3 regions of the Halomonas sp. N3-2A genome follow, and region 3 is predicted to be linked to each of the others. Evidence: predicted binding sites of a transcription regulator. Region 3 holds the regulator's gene; each other region holds the start of a gene.
What was found. The regulator PhoB, encoded in region 3, activates phosphate uptake and scavenging genes when phosphate is short. The targets are predictions, from matches to a motif close to TGTCATANNNNTGTCANA.
Positions count from the first base shown of each region.

Region 1: the regulator PhoB is predicted to act here: its motif matches at 1,401-1,418, upstream of CEK60_RS10865 (CYTH domain-containing protein).
Region 2: the regulator PhoB is predicted to act here: its motif matches at 3,879-3,896, upstream of ppk1 (polyphosphate kinase 1).

Region 1 covers NZ_CP022286.1:2,316,228-2,321,624, forward strand. Annotated here, with positions in the region: gene CEK60_RS10855 (inorganic phosphate transporter) at 1-624, opposite strand, end outside; gene CEK60_RS10860 (TIGR00153 family protein) at 634-1,314, opposite strand; gene CEK60_RS10865 (CYTH domain-containing protein) at 1,450-2,358, shown strand; gene CEK60_RS10870 (ion transporter) at 2,388-3,311, shown strand; gene CEK60_RS10875 (esterase-like activity of phytase family protein) at 3,385-4,815, opposite strand; gene CEK60_RS10880 (5'-nucleotidase, lipoprotein e(P4) family) at 5,182-5,397, opposite strand, start outside.
Region 2 covers NZ_CP022286.1:3,356,044-3,361,440, reverse strand. Annotated here, with positions in the region: gene metE (5-methyltetrahydropteroyltriglutamate--homocysteine S-methyltransferase) at 1-1,423, shown strand, start outside; gene ppk1 (polyphosphate kinase 1) at 1,579-3,792, opposite strand; gene hemB (porphobilinogen synthase) at 3,918-4,925, opposite strand; gene elbB (isoprenoid biosynthesis glyoxalase ElbB) at 5,134-5,397, shown strand, end outside.
Region 3 covers NZ_CP022286.1:3,915,803-3,921,199, forward strand. Annotated here, with positions in the region: gene CEK60_RS18270 (hypothetical protein) at 1-8, opposite strand, end outside; gene CEK60_RS18275 (HU family DNA-binding protein) at 8-280, opposite strand; gene CEK60_RS18280 (NAD(P)/FAD-dependent oxidoreductase) at 385-1,575, opposite strand; gene CEK60_RS18285 (chorismate--pyruvate lyase family protein) at 1,663-2,241, shown strand; gene ubiA (4-hydroxybenzoate octaprenyltransferase) at 2,276-3,166, shown strand; gene phoB (phosphate regulon transcriptional regulator PhoB) at 3,288-3,977, shown strand; gene phoR (phosphate regulon sensor histidine kinase PhoR) at 3,980-5,296, shown strand.

The sequences.
Region 1 (5,397 bases), 1.6 Mb from region 3:
AACGTGAGACAGACCTTTGGTTAGCGTGACCATCGCCACAATAAAACCAACCAAAAATACGTAGCCCGGTACATAGCGTTTGGCAGCCGTGAAGGGATTATCATTTTCAAAAATCAGGTGGTGCACTGATTTAAACAGCACGAAGCCGATAGTACCCGCTAAAAGAGGAGAAACGACCCAGCTTGCTGCAATGGTGCCAACAGCGCCCCAATCAACCGTAGAGGCACCCAGTCCCGCTACGGCAAAGCCCACAATGGCACCTACAATGGAATGCGTCGTGGAAACCGGCCAACCTTTCATCGATGCTGCCAGTAACCAAGTACCCGCTGCTAGCAGCGCTGATAACATACCGTACACTAGTAACTGTGGATCTTCCTGGAGCAATTCTGGGTCGATAATGCCTTTACGAATGGTGTTGGTCACCTCACCACCCGCCAGCCATGCGCCTAAAAATTCAAAGACTACCGCAATCAAAATTGCTTGTTTGATGGTGATCGCTTTCGACCCCACCGAGGTCCCCATCGCATTGGCAACATCATTCGCGCCAACGCCCCAAGCCATAAAAAAGCCAAACAAACAGGCCAGGATGATAAAAATTTCACCGTGCTGGGCAATAATCTGCATGGGTACCCCTTAGCGTGCGGTCAAAATCTGTAGGCGGCTGCCCACGCGTTCAGCGCGATCAGAAACTTCACCGACCCACTCAATGATTTTGTAAAGGAAAATCACATCAACAGGCGGAAGTTGGCTTTCAAGCTCAAACAGTTGGCGACGTATCGCGATCTGCTGGCTGTCGGCTTGGTGCTCAAGTGTGTGCAGCTCACGGATCATATTCTGAATAACATCGGAAACATTGCGTCCAAAACCGGACTCAAGCAGCTCTTTCAGCTCTTCAAGCGCTTGGCGAGCCTGGGACACACACGCCACGCTGGTACGCATATAATCGCGCATGGGATCGGCCAACTCATTGGGCACACGCATTTTACGCCCCAGCATAATGCCGGTAATGTCGCGCACCTTGTTGGCGATTTTATCCTGCACGCTGATAAGGTCGAGCAAGTCGGACCGCGAGACGGGAAGGAACATCGTATTGGGCAGGTTAAGCCGAAGCTCTGTTTTCAACGTGTCGGCGTCATGCTCTAAGCGGGTAACGTTTTCACGCAGTACAGCTGCGGTATCCCAATCACCGGCAAGCGATGCTTCGAAGAACGGCAACAGTTGGTCGGCACATTCATTGGCCTTGACGATGTGGGCCAGCAGCGGCTGGAATGGCGAGCGGCCAAACATCGCGGAAAAAGGGTTGGAGGTAACCATATAGCCTTTAGCCTGTTTTCGGGGAGCCTGGAAATGGCGGCGCCAGTATAAAGAGTGCGCTCGCCGCCGTCATGAAAAGTTCACAATGTCATGAAAAATTAATTGAAACGTCACAATACAAAGGTGGCTAATGTCATGAAAAATTCAACATCTACTGCTGATTCTGTTTCAGCGCCTACCGAAATAGAGCTTAAACTCGCCCTTGCGCCAGCTCAACTAAACACGCTGCTGTGCCACGCAGCACTAGCCGAAACACCCCAACGGCAACATCTTTCGAACACCTATTTCGATACCCCTGCGGGCGATATGGCGAATGCACGGATTGCCGTGCGCTTACGCCAAGTTGATGATCGCGTGCTGCAAACGGTGAAAACCGCCGGCCATGGTGGTGGCGGCCTTTCTACCCGACAAGAGTGGGAGTGGCAAGTTCCTAGCCCACAGCTTGACCAGCATGGCTTGGCTGCCCTTCCGCCGTTCAACGGTTCACTAGGCACCGTCATTTCCGCGCTACAACCTGCGCTGCGCACCGACTTTACCCGGCGCAGCTGGCAAATCGACTGGCAGGGCAGCCATATCGAGCTCGTGTTGGACGAAGGAGAGATTGTCAGCGGTGGTGCTCAAGCAGCTATTTGCGAGGTCGAGCTGGAACTAAAAGCGGGTGAGCCAGAGGCGCTTTGGGGGCTAGCATTAACGCTCGCGGAAAGCGTACCGCTGCGCCCTTCGGATACCAGCAAAGCCGCTCGCGGCAATGCGTTAGGCGTGCAGCAGTGGTCACTACCTGAAGCTGACGCACCGGCTGAGTGGCTACACAGAGCCACAGTGGCGCTGGACGCCTACCACGACAGTGGCCTTGCGGAACACTTAACCATTGCACAGCAGGCGTTAGCCACACTGGCGACCCATCCGCAGTTGGATGAAGGTACCCGCCGTAACGCTCAGACGCTGACCACAGCACTGACTGATAATGGCCACCCAACGCCCGCTTATGGCGCTGCTGCGTTAACCCTGGCGCATCGCTTCGCCTATCAAACCACGCTACGCTAGAAACATTCAGCCCACTTCAGGATGTCGCGATGAGTTTTCAATTAACTCCCGGTGCAGAAGGACTGCGCACACGGCTTTTCCATATTATTTTCGAGTCCGATACGCCGGGAGCCAAAGGGTTTGATATTGCGCTGATTATCGCCATTCTGATCAGCGTGGCGGTCATTTTACTGGACAGCGTAGCGAGTTACTCCGAACGCTACGGGCACATTTTTTACTATGCAGAGTGGCTATTTACGCTACTTTTCAGCATTGAACTGGCGGTGCGGATTTACTGCTTAGAGCGCCCAACGGTTTACCTAAAAAGCTTCTACGGTATTGTCGATGTGATCGCGATTTTGCCAGCCTGGTTAGTACTGCTGGTGCCTGGTGCTCACGGGCTGGTCATCGTACGGGTACTGCGGGTACTACGCATTTTCCGGATTTTGAGATTGATGGAGTTTATCGGCGAGGGGCGTTTACTACTCGATGCGCTTAGACGCAGTCTTCGTCAAATCCTGCTGTTTTTTAGCAGCATCATGATGGTCGTCATACTGTTTGCTGCGCTGATGTACACCATCGAGTCACCAGAAGCCGGTTTTACCAGCATTCCTATGTCGATGTATTGGGCGATCGTGAGTATGACCACGGTAGGCTACGGCGATATTGTCCCCGCCACGTCGATAGGCAAAGCGATCACGATGATTCTGATGCTGTTGGGGTATTCGATTATTGCCGTGCCTACCGGGGTATTTTCCGCCCAGGTAATCCGCTCTATTCGCGAAGACCGTTATTCAGAAGAAGCCTGCCCCGGCTGTGGCCATGACCGCCATGAAAAGCGCGCTCGTTACTGCCTGCGCTGTGGCACCTGGCTGGATGAAGAAAGCGAAGACCCGCGTAAGAAAGCAGCAGACCAAAAAGAAAAAGATAGCCACGGGGGAGACGAAGACACAAACACGCCCCAGGACAGCTAACCAAAATAGCCAAACCCAGGGCGCGCAGTAATTCATTTAGGGAGATTATGTGATTGCTAGGCCGTTACGTTGATCAATCGGTGCTCAGGTCGGCCTCGATAATAAACAGGCGGCCGCCATCCACAGTGTTAGCGTCCAGCATTTTCTGCTCGAGTTGACCATCGGTGGACCAGGTGGCGAAATCATCGTCGTTCAGTACCCCCAGGCGTTGGTCATCAATCACCCATAGACCTTCCATTTTATCGTGGGGATAGTTGACTTCCGCCACCATATCCACCACCAGAGACTTGCTCACTGGCTCAATTCCAGCGCTGGCCAGAGCGCCCCACCCCTGCTCTAGAACCACTTCTTCCAAGGTTTTGCCTGCCAAGGTTAGCCCCAGTTCGGCATCCTGTTTCAGGTCGCCGTTGGCTGAGACCGCCTCAAGATTGGTGCCCGAGGTAAGGTCAATGCGATAAACCTGCTTCTGAGCATCCGGTGTCGCGGCCTCGACACCGTCGGGACCACCGCTTAGAAAACGGCCATCTCGTTCAAGCACCAAAAACTCAGTGGCGCTCAGCGCAACAAGCTCTGAGTTGGAATTCTGATTTTGCTCTTGGCGGTAGAGGTACTGTCCAGTCTCGCCCGAGTCCAGGTCCACTGTAACGATGCGGGTGATATCCAGGTCTTTCACCGTACTGCCCGGGTTGTACAGAGTGGACTGCATAATGCCTACCAGCGTTGTCTCATCCGGTGTGATAGCCAGCCCTTCCATACCTCGGTTGGCACGCCGATTGGCAAACTCTGCTGGCAGGTTCATCTCGACCCGGTCATCGTCGGCAAAGGGGTTGATTCGACCGATTTCACGACCTTCGGCATCGAAGTGGACCATGTGCGGACCGTACTCATCGCTAACCCAGAAGGTGCCGTCCGATAGCGCCACCAGCCCTTCGCCATCCAGACCATAATCATCCAAGCGGATCGGATTAGTAACTTCATTATAGGGCTGGCTATCGTCTACTAAGATCGGCTGGCCATTGGCATGGTAAGGGGTTTCACCTGTTCCACCGAGTGCCAAGCTGTTAGGCAGACCACTGATCTCGGTTCCATCGGGGCGCTTAAGCAGAATGGTAGCAACCTGTTCGATCACACCGTTCGCTTGAAGCTCAAACAGGCCGATACGGGGCGTATAGTCCGGTGTCGGAAATATTTTCCCCTTGCCATAGTCACCAACAAAATTGGCATTGGGGCCGCGGTCAGTCAATGCATAGAAGCGCGTTGAATCCGTGGGATGAGCCGTCATTGCCGACCCAAAGCCGCCATTACGTATCTCAAAAGCCTGCTGAGATTTGCCATCTAGTAGATCATCCCGTAATACGCTGTGGGGAAGAAACACACCAGCGGCGGGGAAGCTGTCGAACACGGAGGCATTGGTGTCATCAGCGTTAGCGTTAGCGTTATCAGCGCAGCCCACCAGCAGAGAGGACGTCAGTAAGGATGCCATAAAAAGCTTATGACGGTTCATTGGTTGATTTCCTTATTGAATACAGGTTGACGCCCGTTGGCGTCTCAGCCGCCTCCACAGGCACAATTTCCAGCGTGCCCCAGGGCAAGGCAAGTTACGAAAAGTCTAGTGGCAGGAATATCGAATGGGGGTGGCGCCGTCACAGCTGTCTAACTGAAACGCGCTCACACCGACAAGGTTCGATTTGTTATGGCATATCGCTATGTTCACGGCCACCACGATAATTTAGTGACAACCAATGACAGGTGAATGACATGTTAGTGACTAGCGGCACGGGGACAACTTGCGGGGCTAATAAGGAAAACGCCCTGGCTATTAACCAGGGCGTCTCCTCTATAGTAACGGCACGATGGAAGTGGTTACATTTTATTCGCTTTCAAACGGTGCTTCCCACGCGTTAAGCTCCGCGTCGCTCCAGCTTCCGTAACTGGCATTGGGGAAAACAATCCAGTCTTGACCAAAGCGCTCGGCGTGGTCGTTAACTAGGTCGCGCTGCTCTTCAAGACTTGCATCGACAAAATCACCCGAGAAGTCATGCAGCGTATCGCCCAACTGCATCACCAACGTATGACTGTCTTCGAC
Region 2 (5,397 bases), 560 kb from region 3:
TGGCTTAGTCGATGGCCGTAATATCTGGCGTGCTGATTTGGCAGCCCTACGTGAGCGTTTGCTGCCCTTAAAAGTGCGTTTAGGGCAGCGGTTATGGCTGGCGCCCAGCTGCTCGTTGCTGCACGTGCCGGTAGACTTATCCCAAGAAACCGAGCTAGAGAGCGAGCTGGTCGGCTGGTTAGCATTTGCCCGGCAAAAACTGGATGAGGTGGTGACCCTCGCTCGGCTCATTGATAATCGCACAACGCCTGTCGATGAACAGCGGGTGAGCGAAGCAACGTATGCTTTGGATAAGCGTCGTGAATCAACCCGAATTCATCAGCCTGCTGTCAGCTCACGTCTAGCAGCAATAACGGCTCAAGATAGCCAACGCCAATCACCTTACGCTGCCCGAGCAGCAGCGCAGCGCAGAGCGCTTGCGTTACCGCTGTTTCCCACCACCACCATTGGCTCTTTTCCGCAAACAGGTGAGATACGCGCTGCTCGTCGGGCATTTAAAGCCGGTGAACTGAGCCAAACGGATTATGAAGCCCGCATGCGAGAAGAAATTGCCTTCGTCGTAGAGCGCCAGCAAGCACTAGGGCTTGATGTGCCTGTCCATGGTGAGGCTGAACGTAATGACATGGTGGAGTACTTTGGTGAGCAGTTAGAAGGCTTTGCCTTTACGCGCTTTGGCTGGGTACAAAGTTATGGCTCTCGTTGTGTGAAACCGCCGATTATTTTTGGTGATGTCACCCGCCCAGAGCCAATGACAGTGAAGTGGAGCGAATATGCCCAATCGCTCACGGATAAGCCCATGAAAGGCATGCTGACAGGGCCTGTGACGATTTTGCTGTGGTCGTTTGTGCGTGATGATCAACCCCGCGCAACCACCTGCCGCCAGATCGCCCTGGCGCTGCGTGACGAAGTATTAGATTTGGAAAAAGCCGGTATTCGGATCATTCAAATTGATGAGCCCGCGCTACGTGAAGGCTTACCGCTGCGCCAGCACGAGTGGCAGTCCTATTTAGATTGGGCGGTAGAAAGCTTCCAGCTAAGCGCTGCTGGCGTTAAGGATAGCACCCAAATTCATACCCACATGTGCTATTCGGAGTTCAACGACATCATTGGTGCCATCGCTGCACTAGACGCGGATGTGATTACTATTGAAACGTCGCGTTCCGATATGGAGTTGCTGGACGCTTTCCAGGATTTTGCATACCCGAACGAAATTGGGCCAGGGGTTTATGATATCCACACGCCTAATATTCCGGATGTTGCGTGGATGGTGGCGCTGATGGAAAAAGCGCTGGAGAAAATCCCTGCCGAGCGGCTGTGGGTGAACCCAGACTGTGGTCTAAAAACCCGTGGTTGGGCAGAAGTAGAGCCTGCATTGGCGAATATGGTGGAAGCGGCCAATCAACTACGTCAGCGTTATGCGTAATTAGCTGATCACCCGCTAGATAAGTAAGTAGGGGTGGTAAAAGTTAATTCTGAACATAGGTAGTTCTAAATATAGGTAGTTCTGAACACAGCTACTTATCATTTAAGCCCCGCTGCAACAGGCAGCGGGGCTTATTATTTCTCTAGCGGTGATAGCTAGCTTTTAGAGGCGTAGGCATAGAGCAGTGTTTCCTGGGCGCTGATCGGGTCGCCATTGCCAGGGCTCTGCAGCTGATAGCTGCCGTCGCTTTGTAGTAGCCAGCTTTGGCAGTTATCGACCAGGTAGGTTTCCAAGTCTTTACGTACTCGGGTGGCCAGCTTTTTATCCAATAGTGGGAAACAGGTTTCTACGCGATGGAACATATTGCGTGACATAAAATCAGCGCTTGAACACCACGTTTCTGGCTTGCCGTCATTGTGGAAGTGGAAAACACGGGTATGTTCTAAAAAGCGCCCAATAATCGACCGCACGCGGATATTCTCTGAAACACCCTCGATACCGGGTTTCAAACAGCACATGCCGCGAATGATTAGGTCGCACTCTACGCCTGCTTGCGAGGCGCGATAAAGCGCTTTGATAAGCTTGGGCTCTGTTAACGAATTGCACTTAATAATGATATGCCCACGCTTACCTTTAAGCGCCACCTGAGCTTCACGGTCAATCATTTCGACTAAGCGCTCGTGAAGCGTAAAGGGGGCGTGGAGCAGGGTATCGATCTTGCGCGCGCGGCCCATGCCAGAAAGCTGCTGGAACACCTTATGCACGTCCGCGCATAGCGCTGTATTGGCAGTCAGCAAGCTGTAATCGGTATATAGTTTGGCGGTTTTAGAGTGGTAGTTGCCGGTACCTAAATGTGCGTAGTGGCGCAGCTCGCCCTTCTCACGTCGCACGATATGCAGCATTTTGGCGTGGGTTTTATAGGCCATGATGCCGTAAATCACGATGGCGCCGGCTTCTTGCAGGCGTGATGCTAACTGAAGATTGTCGGCCTCATCGAAACGCGCCCGCAGCTCGATAACAACGGTAACTTCTTTGCCTTGGCTAGCGGCATCGACCAGAGCACTCACTATCGTTGAGTCTGCGCCTGTACGGTACAGCGTCTGCTTGATTGCCAGTACGTCCGGATCGCGTGCAGCCTCGCGCAGTAAATCTTCGATAGGTGAAAAGGACTGGAACGGGTGGTGAAGCAGAATATCGCTTTTGGCAATAGCGCTAAACAGGCTGCCACCTTTTAATGCTTTTGGCACGCTAGGTGAGTAAGGGCGGTAGAGTAGCTCTGGTCGGTCGACATCGCCGAGAACCGCCATCATGCGGGTCAAATTTACCGGCCCTTGAACACGGTATAAATCGCTGCTTTCTAGCTCAAACTGGCGCAGCAAGAAACTGATCAAGTCATCTGGACAATTATCAGCGACTTCAAGGCGAACACCGCTGCCATAGCGGCGGGCTAATAGCTCGCCACGTAGCGCTGAGGCCAAGTCTGAGACCTCTTCTGGGTCGACGGTCATATCGGCATTGCGGGTCAGCCGGAACTGATAACAACCGCGCACACGCATGCCGGGGAAGAGTTCCTCTGCATGTGCGTGAATCATCGACGATAAGAAAATATACTCGGAGAAGCCTTCTGCACATAGCGCTTTAGGCAGCGCCATCAAACGAGGCAGTGAGCGGGGTGCTGGCAGTATTGCCATACCGCCAGCCCGGCCAAAGGCGTCCTTTCCCTCTAGCTCAACAATGAAGTTGAGGCTTTTATTAACCAAGCGCGGGAACGGGTGGGAAGGATCTAAGCCAATGGGGCTGATGACCGGCATGATCTCGTTATCAAAAAAATCTTTCACCCAGGCTTTTTGCTCGTCGGTCCACTGATCGCGACGACGAAAGCGTAATCCCTGAGCTTCCAGCGCGGGCAGCAGTGTTTCGTTCAATATTTGATATTGGCGGGCAATTTGCTGATGCGCGATATCCGAAATTTCTGCCAACACAGCCTTGGGTAAGCGGCCATCAGCGGCGGTGGTATCGTCGCCTAGTGCCATTTGGTGTTTAAGCCCAGCGACTCTTATCTCAAAAAACTCATCCATGTTGGATGAAAAGATCAGCAGAAACATCAGCCGGTTAAGTAGCGGATGCGCATCGTCCAGGGCTTGTTCAAGCACCCGGATATTGAATTGCAGATGAGAAAGCTCGCGATTGAAGTAGAGCTGCGGATCGTCAAGATCCGCCTCCAAATGAGACTCTTTCGCGTGAACTCCGGTGGGGGTACGATTGATGCGCAATGGCAAAGCTTCTCCCTCGCCACTTACTGTCTCGTTTGCAGCGTTCGTTGACTCGCTAGAAAATACTGGCGTGGAATCTGCTGATTGATCGTCCATGGTTGCCCCCCCGGTGGTGGTTCATACTCATCATAGCGTGATAATTGCTGTTGATAGGAGTATGCCGGGAAAAGATGACAAACTAGTGTCACTGGTTTGTCATCTTTACGGACTGATCTACTAAACTAACGCTGCAATAAGCGTGCTGCTTCTAACGCAAAATAGGTTAAAATTCCATCAGCTCCTGCGCGCTTGAAGCACATCAGTGACTCAAGAATCACCGGTTCGGCCTCAAGCCAGCCGTTATCGAAAGCAGCGCGATGCATGGCGTATTCACCGCTGACTTGGTAAGCAAATGTCGGTACTTGGAGTTCGCTTTTTACACGGCGTACGATATCCAAGTAAGGCATACCGGGTTTCACCATCACCATATCGGCGCCTTCGGCGATATCCATAGCCACTTCATGCAGCGCTTCATCGCTATTGGCAGGATCCATCTGATAGGTGCGTTTATCTGCTTTGCCAAGGTTAGTGGCAGACCCGACTGCATCACGGAAGGGGCCGTAATACTTAGAGGCATACTTAGCGCTATACGCCATAATACGCACATTATGCAGGTGTTCTTGCTCTAACACTTGGCGGATGGCGCCGATGCGGCCATCCATCATATCGGAGGGGGCTACGACATCGGCGCCTGCTTCGGCGTGGGAGAGCGCTTGTTTGAGCAGCGTATCCACTGTGCGGTCATTTTGCACATAGCCGTGCTCATCAAGAATGCCGTCCTGTCCGTGGCTAGTATAGGGGTCAAGGGCGACATCGGTAATAATGCCAAGCTCTGGTAGCGCTTCTTTTAGCGCCCGCACACTACGCTGGACAAGACCGTTAGCGTTGTAAGCCTCTTCCGCTAACTCGCTTTTTTGCTCAGTATCGATAACGGGGAAGAGCGCCAGGGCAGGAATACCCAGCGCGTGGGCCTCACGTGCCTGCTCAATCAACAGGTCGATGGAAAGACGCTCAACACCGGGCATTGAGGCAATTGCTTCGCGTTGATTTTCGCCTTCCAGTACAAAAACCGGCAAAATTAAATCGCTGGGTGTTAGCGTCGACTCCTGCATTAAGCGACGGGAGAAATCGTCGCGACGCATACGGCGAAGTCGGGTGGCAGGGAAATGACGGGGAGCAGAGGTGTTCAACGGCTTTCTCCAAACAATCGCATAGTCAATCGAATAGTAGGTGCCTTAAAAGGCCTAACGTGAGTATATCAGTCCTGCACTGCAGCGAAAGCAGGCTTGTGATAGCTGGCTTGTAGTGGCTTTATAGACTGACTAAAGTGAGCCACTCAGCGACGCTAAGTGGCGACGATTTAACAGCGATAATAAGCGCTACGATAAGGAGATAAGCATGACCAAACAGGTAGCAATCGTATTAGCAGGCTGCGGCGTTTTTGATGGTTCTGAAATCTATGAAACAACGCTAACGCTGCTGCGCCTTGATCAGTTAGGGATTGGCTATCGCTGCTTTGCGCCGGATGTCGCTCAGCATCATGTGATTAACCACTTAACCCAAGAGCCTGTTGAGGGTGAGCAGCGCAATGTGTTGCAGGAGTCTGCGCGCCTTGCCCGGGGTGATATTAGCCCGATTACTGAGCTAGATGCCGACGACTTT
Region 3 (5,397 bases):
AGTTTCATTAGGAAACGGCGTCCTTAAGCGCTTTGCCCGGCTTGAACGCAACATTTTTGCTGGCGGGAATCTGTAACGGCGCGCCAGTTTGCGGGTTTTTGCCAGTACGTGCGGCACGCTGGCGTACGGTAAACGTTCCAAAACCAATCAGAGCAACATCTTCGCCTTTGGCAACGCTGTTAGTGATTTCGTCCAAGATAACGTTCAGGACTTGGCCTGCTTTGTCTTTGGATAGATCAGCGTTTTCAGCAATTGCGGCTGCGAGTTCAGGTTTGCGCATAAAGGTATCTCCCTATGTGGAAATCAAGCGTAAGTTCATCTGTGTTGTTAGAAGCACTGCCCAGCTGGTTAACTTTTTTAGCCTAGTCGCTAAGGCGGCGAAAATCAGCCTAGCAGCGCAGGTGCTACTCTGGAAAGCTCCACTTTCCTTCTCACGCAGCTGCCTGTCAACGCAAATCCAATCAAACGACCGTCTTTATTTTCAGCAACGGCTGTCATGTCACCGCCTTCTCCCTCAATTTTCCACCGTGCTGGCGTGGTTGCTGGAGGGTAGGCAACCACGGGAAGTAATGGTGTTTTCACAATGACGGGCCACGCCCCAAAGCTGACGCTGGTTGGTTTTCCGGCGAGTGTTGTCGCTAGCGCTTTTACGCTTGCCTGCAGGGGCTGCACGTACATAGCGTTAACTCCCTCAACGCAAGCCGCATCGCCCAACGCAAATATGTTCGGTTGAGAGGTGCGTAGCTGGCGATCAACCACAATACCTCGATGGCTAACCGCCAGCCCGGCTGCTTCAGCAAGTTGAGTGCGCGGAGCTAAGCCCGTGGCGAGTAATACGATGTCGGCAGCATAGACGTCGCCATTATCAAGATGGAGTGATAGGGCATTATCTACGCTAAGGGCGAGCGTTTTCAGGTTATGCCCTAAAGCAAGTCGGATGCCAGCGTCTTGGAAAGCATCCGCCAGCGCTTGGCCGAGTGACTCGGGCAGTAGACGTTGCAGCGGGGTGCTTTCTGGCGCAATGAGGGTGACTTGGTGGCCGCCAGCATGGAGGTCATTGGCGAACTCGCAGCCCACCAGCCCGGTACCGACAACCGCGACACGTTTAGTAGGCGCTGCTCCTAATGCGGCATAAAAGCGGCGATACTCGTCTAAGTCGTTGATGGTGAAGCATCGTTTGGCGACACTTTCGGGCACGCTGAACGGCCTATGGGGCGCCGCCCCAGTGGCTAGCACCAGATCGTCATAGTGGAGCTGCTGGCCATTACTGAGTTCTACGCATTGGTTATCCACATGCAGGTGTGCGACCTGGGTGTGGGTAATTAACTCAGCATTCAGTTCTTCTGCGACGCCGCTGGCGTCACGTTGGGCGAGTTGGTCTGGCGTTAAGCGTTTCGCAAAGCCTGTAGAAAGCAGCGGTTTACTGTAATCATCGCCACTATCGGCACTGATAAGGGTAATGGTACGTGTATCGCCATGTCGGCGTAGGGCGCGGGCAAGGCCAATCCCCGCCATACCGGTGCCAATAATAATCAGTGCCGAATGGGTATATCGCGATATCTCGTGTGAGGGCATGCAGTCACCAAAAGTCGGCGGAACAAAAGCCTGTGAGGTCACCATGTTACACTAGCTTTCTGTGTATTGACCGCCTTGGAGACTTTGGTGATCGCCCCTACTGTTCGGCAAGCTTCCCTTCCTCATCGACTATTTCCTCACTGGCTCCCTGTTGCTGCGGCTCGTCCTGCAATGAGCGCTGCGTGGTGGCAGTGGGTGGCATCGACGGACTCCTTAACGACGCGGTTAACCGTCGCAGGCGGCACAAACGCGTTTCGGGTGCAATTGTTACGTCAAACGATTGGCTTACCTCTACGGGATGAAGCGCTAGCGCTGGGAATTGAACCGCGCCGCTATGCATGGCTGAGAGAAGTCGCGTTGTGTGTCGGCGATAAGCCCTGGGTAGTCGCACGCTCGGTAGCGCCACTTAGTCAATTACAAGGTAAGGGGTTAGAAGGGCTTGGCGAGCGTTCATTAGGCAGTTGGCTGTTTCAACAACCTGACTTAGTGCGCGGGCCACTCTACGCCACTCGCCATCAGCCACGCTTTGTCGCGGAACACTCTGCGTCGCTTTTAGACAGCGTATGGGGGCGGCGCTCAGTGTTTCAGCACGGTGGGCTGTCGCTGTTAGTGCAGGAATACTTTTTATCGACCATGGCAGATGATCTTGCCCTGTCTTCGCGCTAGGCTATCACCAGCGTTTTCTTTTTGAGAGGTAAGCATGGACCGTTCTCTGTTGAGGCCAACGGGATGGGCTCGGGTGGCTGATTTTTTACATTTAACGCGATTGGATCGCCCGATTGGTACTTGGCTATTGATGTGGCCCACCTTATGGGCATTGTGGATAGCAGCAGAGGGTGTGCCTGGACGGAATGTTCTGCTGATCTTTATTGCTGGCGTTTATGTGATGCGCGCCGCGGGCTGTGTGGTTAATGATTACGCTGATCGTCATTTCGATGGCCATGTAAAGCGCACTAAACATCGTCCGCTAGCCACTGGTCGTATCAGTGAAACCGAGGCGCAGCTGCTGTTTATCGCGCTGGTAGCCACTGCTTTCATTTTAGTGCTATTGACCAATTGGTTTACGGTGCTGTTGTCGATAGGTGGTGTTGTATTAGCGTTCATTTACCCGTTTATGAAGCGCTACACCCATTTACCTCAGGTGGTGTTAGGGGCTGCGTTCTCTTGGGCGATTCCCATGGCATTCGGTGCGGTATTGGGTCATGTACCGTTTGAAGCATGGCTACTGTTTAGCGCTAACGTGCTGTGGACCGTTGCCTACGATACTCAATACGCCATGGTCGACCGCGACGATGACCTAAAAATTGGCATCAAATCTACCGCGGTGCTGTTTGGTAGCGCTGATCGTCTGATCATTGGTGTGTTGCAAGTGGCGGCACTTGGACTACTTGCCTGGGTAGGATGGCGCGTTGGTTTAGGTGGCTTTTTCTGGCTTGGATTAGCCGCTATGGCCGCTACGTTTGTCCATCAACAACGCTTAATCGCTGGCCGTGAGCGCGACCGCTGCTTCCAGGCATTTCTTAATAATCATTGGTCAGGCTTGTTAATTTTTGCAGGTATTGCACTAAGTTGGTGGCCAATAACTGGCTAAATATCCTCTATGTCATAAAATTGTCATCGAGTCATGGTGTTATCGTCACTGACATGTCTTTGAACTGTTTTTTTAAACTATTTTTTAAATTAGTTTTCATTGAACACCGTGAGGCCCTGGAATGACCGCCAAGACCGTTTTGATTGTCGATGATGAGGCGCCTATTCGCGAGATGATCGCAGTGGCGCTGGAAATGGCTGACTATCGCGTGCTTGAAGCGGATAACGCCCAGGATGCCCACGCGATGATGGTTGACCACCAGCCAGATCTGCTTTTGCTGGATTGGATGATGCCGGGCACCAGTGGTATTGAGCTTGCAAGGCGCTTAAAGCGTGAAGAAGCCACTGCCGAGGTGCCTATCATTATGCTGACCGCTAAAGGCGAAGAAGATAATAAGATTCAAGGGCTTGAGGCTGGGGCGGATGACTATATCACCAAGCCTTTCTCTCCCCGCGAACTGGTGGCGCGCTTAAAAGCAGTATTGCGACGTACTACCCCCCGTGGTGTCGAAGATCCTATTGAAATTAATGGCTTGCTATTAGACCCAGTGAGCCACCGTGTGAGTGCTTACGGTAAGGCGTTAGAAATGGGGCCGACGGAGTACCGTCTGCTGCAGTTTTTCATGACGCACCAAGAGCGCGCCTATACACGTAGCCAACTGCTCGATCAAGTGTGGGGCGGTAACGTATACGTTGAAGAGCGGACGGTAGATGTTCACATCCGACGTCTACGTAAGGCCCTAGGAGAAGCTCACCAGAGTCTCATTCAAACGGTGAGAGGCACTGGGTACCGTTTTTCCGCGCGGGTGTAACGGTGCGCCTGTGGAGCCGAGAACTATGGCGAATTGCGTGGCTGGCCGCTTTGGGCGCTTGTCTGGGGTGGTTGCTGGGTATGCCAGGTCTTGGCGTTGCTGCAGGTCTTGCCGTTTGTCTGGTGTATCAACTGCGCCAACTGCGTGCGCTCTTTAAGTGGTTAACGCTTCACCCTCATGATGAACCCCCTGCTGCGAGCGGCATGTGGGGCGAGCTTTTTGATCGCTTGTATCGCTACCAAAAGAGCCAACGGATTACTCAGAATCGCTTACGTGCCACCCTTGCACGTATTCAGGAATCATCCGAAGCGATGCGTGACAGTGTCGTTATGCTAGATCGGCATGGTGACCTGGAGTGGTGGAACAGTGCCGCGACGGAAATGCTGGGCTTGCAAACCGCCCACGACCGTGGCCAGCACATTACCAATCTGCTTCGTGACCCGCGATTTATCAGCTACTTTAATGCACGTAAATACGGTGAGCCGCTGACCTTAACGTCGCCCATCGATGAACGGCATATCCTTCAATATCAAATTACTCTCTATGGTGATGATGAGCGCTTGGTAATGGCGCGAGATATTACCCGCTTGCATCGTTTAGAGCAGATGCGGCGTGACTTTGTCGCCAATGTTTCCCATGAACTACGCACACCGCTAACGGTACTGACGGGTTATTTAGAAACCTACAGCGACTTGAAAGAGCAACTTCCACCACGTTTGGGCCGAGGTATTGCTCAGATGGAAGAGCAGACGAAGCGTATGCAAAACTTAGTCAATGATCTGCTACTGCTCTCTCGGTTAGAAATTGATCAAGGTGGCGAGGATCATCATGCGTTGGCGTTAGGGCCAATGCTCGACACCATTCGCTGCGATGCGCTAGCGCTCTCTAACCAACAGCACAGTGTTCAAGTCGCGCTTGAGAGCGATGCCCGTCTGATCGGCAGCGAGCAGGAACTGCATAGCGCTATTTCAAACCTAGTGTTTAACGCTGTGCGGTATACGCCAGAGGGCAGTCAGATAACACTTCGCTGGAAAACCCTGCCGAATGGCAGTGCTTGTATTGAAGTTGACGACGATGGTGAGGGAATTGACCCTGTGCATATTCCACGCTTAACCGAGCGTTTCTATCGCGTTGATAAAGGGCGTAGTACTGCAACGGGTGGTACCGGGCTTGGTCTGGCGATTGTAAAGCATGTGCTACTAAGACATGACGCATTGTTACAAATTGAATCTCGCCCTGGCGAAGGAGCCCTCTTTCGCTGTGTTTTTCCGTCATCACGTGTTGTCAAAAGCGAGCCCGCCTCGCGCAATGCTGTTTAAGTACAAGTGATGTATAGGTGTGTCATGCTTGTCATACAAGTATGGCCACATAATACTCATGTGCCATTTCTAACCACTTTCCCTGCTTGATCTGCAAACGC